DNA from 2 places in the Kitasatospora sp. NPDC058243 genome. Region 2 is predicted to be linked to the other one. Evidence: riboswitches for the same ligand, from Rfam matches in the RefSeq annotation. Region 2 holds a riboswitch; the other holds the start of a gene.
The links. Region 2 has a riboswitch for magnesium ahead of ACFVX9_RS18155 (NRAMP family divalent metal transporter). Riboswitches for the same ligand answer to the same signal wherever they lie in the genome.
Positions count from the first base shown of each region.

Region 1: it holds a riboswitch for magnesium, as region 2 does, so the genes downstream of both, ACFVX9_RS25695 (NRAMP family divalent metal transporter) here and ACFVX9_RS18155 (NRAMP family divalent metal transporter) in region 2, are expected to answer to the same signal.

Region 1 covers NZ_JBHVWW010000044.1:25,121-29,447, forward strand. Annotated here, with positions in the region: gene ACFVX9_RS25690 (MgtC/SapB family protein) at 1-141, opposite strand, end outside; gene ACFVX9_RS25695 (NRAMP family divalent metal transporter) at 262-1,911, opposite strand; M-box (ykoK) riboswitch at 2,270-2,447, opposite strand; gene ACFVX9_RS25700 (ABC transporter ATP-binding protein) at 2,585-3,460, shown strand.
Region 2 covers NZ_JBHVWW010000024.1:82,398-86,724, reverse strand. Annotated here, with positions in the region: gene ACFVX9_RS18155 (NRAMP family divalent metal transporter) at 1-1,631, opposite strand, end outside; M-box (ykoK) riboswitch at 1,958-2,135, opposite strand; gene ACFVX9_RS18150 (YhgE/Pip domain-containing protein) at 2,337-3,650, shown strand; gene ACFVX9_RS18145 (FdhF/YdeP family oxidoreductase) at 3,694-4,327, opposite strand, start outside.

The sequences.
Region 1 (4,327 bases), on a different contig from region 2:
GGTGGCGCCGGCGGCGACCAGGGCGTTGGTGCGCAGGCCGGCCATCCTGGCCCGCCACTGGCGTTCGACGCCGATGAGCGCGCCGCAGGCGACCCCGGTGGCGAGCCGGACGAGGAAGTCGGCGGTGGTCAGGGTGTGCACGACGGCACCTCCTTCACTGGGAGAGCTGGGAGAGCGGGGAGAGCTGGAAGAGCAGGGAGACGGACGGACGGGTGGCGGGCCGCTGCCCACCACCCGTCCGTCCGGGCTGCGGTCTGCGGCTCAGTGGTTGAGCGCGGTCTGGACGATCTTGATGATGACCATCACCATCGCGACCAGCAGGTAGGCGCGCAGGGCGCCCATGCCGACCTTGCGGGCGGTGGACATGACCGGCTTGCCGAGGGTCTCCAGCGGGGGCATCCGCCATTCCTCGCGGCCGGTGCGGTCGACGGGGTCCTCCTTGGTGGCGGTGCGGCCGAAGGTGAAGAAGTACCCGGCGACCAGCACGCCCGCCACGCCGCAGCCGGCCATGATCCACAGGATCGCCTGCGAGCTGATGTCGGGCCAGACCACGGCGGCGGTCAGGATCAGCGACAGCATCACCAGCACGCCGACCACGGCGGAGGTGAAGGCGTTGGTCTTGGGCCCGTTGACCCACGGCCCCAGGACGGCCTTGTCGTTGCACAGCAGCAGCAGGAACACCGTCGCCGAGGGCAGCAGCACACCGGCCAGCACCTGGACGAACTGCGTCATCAGGCCCTGGGTGTAGCCGGTGGACAGCAGCGTGATCGCGGCCGCCGCGACCACCAGGCCGGCGTAGATCGCGTAGAAGCCCTTGGCGCCCTTGACGCCCCGGTGCAGCGAGTGCCTGATGCCGAACACGTCGCCGATCGCGTAGGCGGTGGAGAGGGAGACAGCGAAGGCGCCGATGATCGAGGCGTCCAGCAGCGCGATGGCGAACAGCACACCCACCACGTGCCCGGCCTTGTCCTCAAGGCCCTTGGCGACGGCGCCCGCATCGGAGAACTGGCCGAAGCCGTCGGTGCCGGCGAAGGCCGCGGCGGTGAAGCCCATCATCGCGGCGGCGCCGATGATGACGATGGCGATCCCGATCCACAGGTCGACCTTCTCGTACTTCATGAACCGAGGCGTGATCCGCTTGTCGATGACGTACGACTGCTGGAAGAACAGCTGCCACGGGGCGACGGTGGTGCCCACGATGGAGACGATCACCAGCATCACGGCCGCCAGCTGGCCCGAGCCGCCCGGCATGCTCGGCACCGTGAAGTCGTGCGCCATCTGCGAGGTCTTCGGGTGGACCATGAAGTAGATCGGCACCAGCAGCAGCGAACCCACGCACAGCGTGACCGCGACGCGCTCGAAACGCCGGAACGAGCCGGTGAACGCCGAGGCGATGATGATCACGGCGGCCAGCACCACCGAGGCGACCTTCGGCAGGCCCAGGTACCCGGCGGCCAGGGTGACGCCGATGAACTCGGTGACCAGCGTCAGCGCGTTCAGCAGGAACAGGTCGATGACACTGAACGCGCCCCAGAACTTCCCGAAGCGCTCCAGGATGAGCCGGGCGTGGCCGACACCGGTGACGGCGCCCAGGCGCAGCACCATCTCCTGGTTCACGTACAGCACCGGGACCAGCATCAGCAGCGTCCACAGCAGCTGCGTGCCGTAGTTCTGCCCCGCCTGCCCGTACGTCGAGAAGGCGCCCGCGTCGTTGTCGCCGACCATCACGATCAGGCCGGGGCCCACGATCGCCAGCAGGGTCTTGAGCCGCGCGGACAGGCCGTGGCGCGGCGTGGTGTCGTCGAGCCGGATGGTGCCGAGCGCACCCCTGATGTCGCCGACGTGGGCGTCGTCGAGCACGGCGGTACGGGTGGTGGTGGGGACCTTCGGGTCCAGCATCACGTTGGTCATGGCAGGGCCTCCCTGCCCCCTTCCTTGAGGGGGCGACAGGGGGCACGCAGCAGCGATCCTCCCTGCGAGCGCACGCCGCCGGACCGCACGGCGGCGCTGAGCGGCGGCGGCCGTGAGGGCATGACGGAGCGTCAGACGTCGTGCGTCGGGGCGCGGTTGAGCGCATGACGCAGCGTCAGGTGAACGAGCGCAGGGAAGGTTGTTACCGCGTGCCAGAGGTGATCGAGAGCATGCGGGGGCAGGGGCGACTATGGCCCGGACTATCGCAGTCCATGTCTCTCGCCTCCTCCCGGTCGGGGGTGCACCGTCTGTGCACCGCATCGCGACACGGCAAGGAGCGGACCGGCCCCACGGGACCGGCACACCCCAACTCGTCAGAGCTTTGGCACTCCACGGCGTGTCCAGCCCGGTCGGGCCGGAAGCCACTTGGGGTCAACCCTTAACTCGGGAAGACCTGTCCTGAACCTGGGCGTCTCTCGACGTCGTCGGGTCAGTGGCCTGTGTCCGTGAAGACGCCTCACCGAACGAGGTGCCTTGCAAACCTCGTCAAGCATAGACCCTCCCCTTCACCCGGATAGCGGCGTTTCGACCGAACTTCGACAGCTTTGTAGAAGCTTGACCAAACCCACCCCTCGACGTGCACCCCCATCCGGCATATATAGTTCACCGACATATGCAGCTCAACAGCTCACGAGGGGGAAGTGTGTCCCACAGCGATCCGACCCGATCCGCACCCGTCCTGCACCTGGCCAACGTCACCCGGGTGCACGGGCGGGGCGCCGCCGAGGTACACGCCCTGCGCGGCGTCGAACTGGCCGTCCACCCCGGCGAGTTCGTCGCCGTCATGGGCCCGTCCGGCTCCGGGAAGTCCACCCTGCTGACCCTGGCCGGCGGACTCGACACGCCCAGCGAGGGCGAGATCCTGGTCGAGGGCGTGGCCCTCGGCGGCCTCAGCCGCGGCCGGCTCGCCGACCTTCGGCGGCGCTCCATCGGGTACGTCTTCCAGGACTACAACCTGATCCCCGCCCTCACCGCCGCCGAGAACATCTCGCTGCCCCGCGAACTCGACGGAGTCTCCGGACGCGCCGCCCGCCGCGAGGCGCTCGCCGCCCTGGAGGAACTCGGCATCGGGGAACTCGCCGACCGCTTCCCCGACGACATGTCCGGCGGCCAGCAGCAGCGCGTCGCCATCGCCCGCGCGCTGATCGGCGAGCGCCGGCTCGTCCTCGCCGACGAACCGACCGGCGCCCTCGACTCCGCCACCGGCGAGGCCGTGCTCGCCGTGCTGCGCGCCCGCTGCGACGCCGGGGCCGCCGCGATGATGGTCACCCACGAGGCGGCGCACGCCAGTTGGGCGGACCGGGTGGTCCACCTGAAGGACGGCGCGGTCGCCTCCGAGAGCCACGGGCGGCGCACCGGCAAGCGCCGACTGACCACCGAGCCGCTCAGTGCTCCGGCCGACGGAGCCGGGCACGCGTCCGGCGACTACGGCCACACGTCCGGCGACTTCGGCCACGCGGCCGGCGGCTTCGGCGAGGTGACCCGATGAGACTCGGCGCCTGGAAGGTCGCCCTGCGCATCGCCCGCCGCGACGCGCTGCGCGCCAAGGGCCGCAGCGCCCTGATCGTCGCCATGATCGCGCTGCCCGTCCTCGGCGTCACCGGCGCCGACGTCGTCCACCGCAGCGGGCAGCTCACCCCGGCCGAACGGGTCGAACGGGTGCTGGGCGGGGCGGACGCCCTGGTCACGTCGCTCGCCCCCGGCCGGACCGTCGAGCAGGCCCCGGTCGCCGAGGACGGCGCCTTCGCGGTCCAGCCCCGCCCCGGGCAGCCGCCCACGGCCGAGCAGCAGAAGGCCGCCGGCACCGACCCCGTCGCCCTGGTCACCGGACTCCTGCCGCCGGGCAGCGTGCTCACCTCCGCCCGGCAGGGCCCGGAGACCGGCGCCACCTCCCCCGAAGGCCTGGTCCGCACCCTCACCACCGAGGCCGACCTCGCCGACCCGCTCTGGCACGGCCGGCTCGACCTGGTCGACGGCCACGCCCCGGGCGGCCCGCGCGAACTGGCCGCCACCCGGGCCTTCCTCGACAACTCCGGACTGGCCGTCGGCGGCACCACCACCTTTCCCGGCCTGGAGCGGACCACCTTCACCATCACCGGCGTCGTCGAGCACCCGGACGACCTCCGCCGGGTCGAACTCGTCGCCCAGCCGGGCGCGTTGCTGAGCCAGCTCGCCGCCGCCACGCCTCCCGGCAGCCCGGCCGCGGCAGCGCCGGAGCCCGAACGCGGCGCCTGGCTGGTCCGGCTCCCCGCCGGGGCCGCCCTCGACTGGGCCAAGGTCCAGGAGTTCAACGCCCACGGCTACACCCTCACCGCCCGCTCGGTCGCGCTCGCCCCGCCGCCGCGCGCTGCCGTCC
Region 2 (4,327 bases):
TGGACGATCTTGATGATGACCATCACCATCGCGACCAGGAGGTAGGCGCGCAGGGCGCCCATGCCGACCTTGCGGGCGGTGGACATGACCGGCTTGCCGAGGGTCTCCAGCGGGGGCATCCGCCATTCCTCGCGGCCGGTGCGGTCGACGGGGTCTTCCTTGGTGGCGGTGCGGCCGATGGTGAAGAAGTACCCGGCGACCAGCACGGCGGCCACGCCGCAGCCGGCCATGATCCACAGGATCGCCTGCGAGCTGATGTCGGGCCAGACCACGGCGGCGGTCAGGATCAGCGACAGCATCACCAGCACGCCGACCACGGCGGAGGTGAAGGCGTTGGTCTTGGGCCCGTTGACCCAGGGCCCCAGGACGGCCTTGTCGTTGCACAGCAGCAGCAGGAACACCGTCGCCGAGGGCAGCAGCACACCGGCCAGCACCTGGACGAACTGCGTCATCAGGCCCTGGGTGTAGCCGGTGGACAGCAGCGTGATCGCGGCCGCCGCGACCACCAGGCCGGCGTAGATCGCGTAGAAGCCCTTGGCGCCCTTGACGCCCCGGTGCAGCGAGTGCCTGATGCCGAACACGTCGCCGATCGCGTAGGCGGTGGAGAGGGACACGGCGAAGGCGCCGATGATCGAGGCGTCCAGCAGCGCGATGGCGAACAGCACACCGACCACGTGCCCGGCCTTGTCCTCAAGGCCCTTGGCGACGGCGGCCGCATCCGAGAACTGGCCGAAGCCGTCGGTGCCGGCGAAGGCCGCGGCGGTGAAGCCCATCATCGCGGCGGCGCCGACGATGACGATGGCGATCCCGATCCACAGGTCGACCTTCTCGTACTTCATGAAACGCGGCGTGATCCGCTTGTCGATGACGTACGACTGCTGGAAGAACAGCTGCCACGGGGCGACGGTGGTGCCCACGATGGAGACGATCACCAGCATCACGGCCGCCAGCTGGCCCGAGCCGCCCGGCATGCTCGGCACCGTGAAGTCGTGCGCCATCTGCGAGGTCTTCGGGTGGACCATGAAGTAGATCGGCACCAGCAGCAGCGAACCCACGCACAGCGTGACCGCGACGCGCTCGAAGCGCCGGAACGAGCCGGTGAACGCCGAGGCGATGATCACCACCGCCGCCAGCACCACCGCGGCCACCTTCGGCAGCCCGAGGTACCCGGCCGCCAGGGTGACACCGATGAACTCGGTGACCAGCGTCAGCGCGTTCAGCAGGAACAGGTCGATGACACTGAACGCGCCCCAGAACTTCCCGAAGCGCTCCAGGATCAGCCGGGCGTGCCCGACACCGGTGACGGCGCCCAGGCGCAGCACCATCTCCTGGTTCACGTACAGCACCGGGACCAGCATCAGCAGCGTCCACAGCAGCTGCGTGCCGTAGTTCTGCCCCGCCTGCCCGTACGTCGAGAAGGCGCCCGCGTCGTTGTCGCCGACCATCACGATCAGGCCGGGGCCGACGATCGCCAGCAGGGTCTTGAGCCTTGCGGACAGGCCGTGGCGCGGTGTGGTGTCGTCGAGCCGGATGGTGCCGAGCGCACCCTTGATGTCGCCGACGTGGGCGTCGTCCAGTACCGCTGAACGCGGGGCGGGGACCTTGGAGTCGAGCGTGGCGTTGGTGGTCATGACGATCCTCCCGTGGGCCCCGGGCAGGCGGGGCGATCGGGGGCGCACGGCGGCGATCCCCCTGCGGACGGGCGCGGCGCATCGCCACCCGGCGGTGCGGGCCCGTTCGGGCACGGCGAAGCCGGGTGTCCAGGTGATGAGCCGTCAGAGATGTGCGCAGGGAGGGTCGTTACCGCGTGCCGGGAGTGTGCGAGGACAAGCGGGGGCAGGGGCAACTGTGGCCCGGACTACTGCAATCCATGTCTCTCGCCTCCTCCCGGTCGACGCACCCCGTGGTGCGTGTGATCGACGCGGCAAGGAGTTCGCCGGCGCGCGAAGCGACCGCCGGTTCACCCCAACTCGTCAGAGCTTTGGCACTCCACGGCGTGTCCAGCCCGGTCGGGCCGGAAGCCACTTCGGATCAACCCTTAGGTCGGGAAGATCTGTCCTAACCCTGGGCGTCTCTCGACGTCGTCGGATCAGTGGCCTGTGTCCGTGAAGAAGCCTCACCGAACGAGGTGCCTTCTTCAAACCTCCAGAAGCATAGACCGCGCGGAGGCCGATACTTGCGTACTTGGTAGAACCTTTACCTTCTGTCCCGGCGGCCCCGGCCGGAGCACGGCGGGGCGGATCGGGTGACGTGGGGTTTTGCCGCCGAGCCGCCACGGAACGACTTCCCACCGCATCGGCAGCAGCACCAGGTTGCGCCCGAATCCGAGGGGTGGCATGGCGTCCGCAGGCTCCCAGGACGGTCCCCGGCAGGCGCGGGCCCTCGTGCTCGCCCGCCACGCGAAGCTGTGGCTCGTTCCGAGCATCCTGTGCGGCCTGCTGGCCGTGGTGCTCTCGCTGCTCTACATGGGCGGCATCCTCAACCCGACCGGGCACCTGCACCGGCTCCCGATCGCCCTGGTGAACGCGGATCAGGGCCCGCCGCCGCCGGGCCGGACGGAGAGCCTGGGCGCGCGGCTCACCCGGGAGATCGTCGCCGGGACGCCCGGCAGCACCGTCGACTGGCGCCAGGTCGACCAGGCCGAGGCGATGGACCAGCTCTCCACCGGGAAGGTCTACGGCGCGCTGCTCGTCCCGAAGGCGTTCACCGCCGACGTGGCGGTACTGACCACCGGCCGGGCCACCGAACGGCCCACCCTGACGGTGCTGACCAACCCCGGCCTCGGCAGCCTCGGCTCCTCGCTGGCCTCCCAGATCACCCAGTCCGCCGCCCACCAGGCCTCGCTGGCGCTCGGCAAGGAGCTGACCGCCGCCGCGCCGCCGGCCGGTCCCGCCGGCTCCGGCTCCGGCACGGGCACCAGCGCCACCGCGCGGCTGCTGCTCGCCGACCCGCTCGCCGTCACCACCCGGGTCGGCCACCCGATCGGCACCCACAGCGGGCTCGGCCTGAGCGCCTTCTACTACACCCTGCTGGCCGTGCTGACCGGCTTCATCGGCGGCAACATCATCCACAACGGCGTCGACACCGCGCTCGGCTACAGCGACAGCGAGCTCGGCCCCTGGCACACCCGGCGCCCGACCGTCCCGATCACCCGCACCCAGACCCTGCTGCTGAAGATGGTCATGACGGCCGGCATCATGCTGCTCACCACCACCCTGGTGATGCTCTGCTCCGTCACCGTCCTCGGCATGGACGCCCCGCACCAGGCGCTGCTCTGGGTCTTCGCCTACTGCGCCAGCCTCGCCGTCGGCCTCGGGGTCCAGGCGATCAACGCGGCGTTCGGCGGGATCGGGCAGCTGGTGTCCATGTTCGTCTTCATCGCGCTGGCGCTGCCCTCCTCGGGGGCGACCATCCCGCTCCAGGCGGTGCCCGGCTTCTACCGCTTCCTCAGCGTCTTCGAGCCGATGCGCCAGCTCAGCGACGGCATCCGGGCGATCCTGTTCTTCGACGCCCGGGCGGACGCGGGCCTGGCCCGGGGCTGGACCATGATCGCGGTCGGCGTGGTGCTCGCCCTGGCCTTCGGCTTCGGGATGACCCGGTACTACGACCGCAAGGGCCTGCACCGCTGGACGCCGCAGCCGTCGGAGTAGACGAAGTCGTCGGCGTAGGCGCCGCGCCTGATCCCTACGCCTCCTACGCCTTGGTGACGGTGACCTTGAGGTGCTTCATGATCGGCTGGTCGCTCTGGGTGCTGTAGTCGCCGATCGCGCACAGCACGTTCATCTCGGGCATGTAGCCCGCCGCGCAGCCGCGCGGGATGTCGTACGGGATCGCGAGATAGCCGTTCAACGTGCGGGTGCTGCCGTCCTTCGCGGTGCTGGTGATGTCGACCGGGTCGAGCTCGGCGATGCCGCGCTCGCGCATGTCGTCGGTGTTCAGGAAGACCAGCGTGCGCAGGTTCCGCACGCCCCGGTAGCGGTCGTTGTCGGAGTAGATGGTGGTGTTCCACTGGTCGTGGGAGCGCATGGTGCCCAGCGCCAGGGTGCCCGGGGCGGGAACGACGTCGGGAAGCGGGGCGGTGGAGAACTCGGCCCGCCCGGAGGGGGTGAGGAAGACCAGTTCGCGGGCCGGCTGCTTGATCCGGAACCCGAGGGGCAGCCGCACCCGGCGGTTGAAGTCCTCGAAGCCGTCCAGGGCCCGGGACATGGTGTCGCGGATGCGGTCGTAGTCCTCGATGTACCACTCCCACGGTGTCCCGCTGTCCGGCAGCGCCGCGCGGGCCATCCCGGCGACGATGGCGGGCTCGGACAGCAGGTGCGGGGAGGCC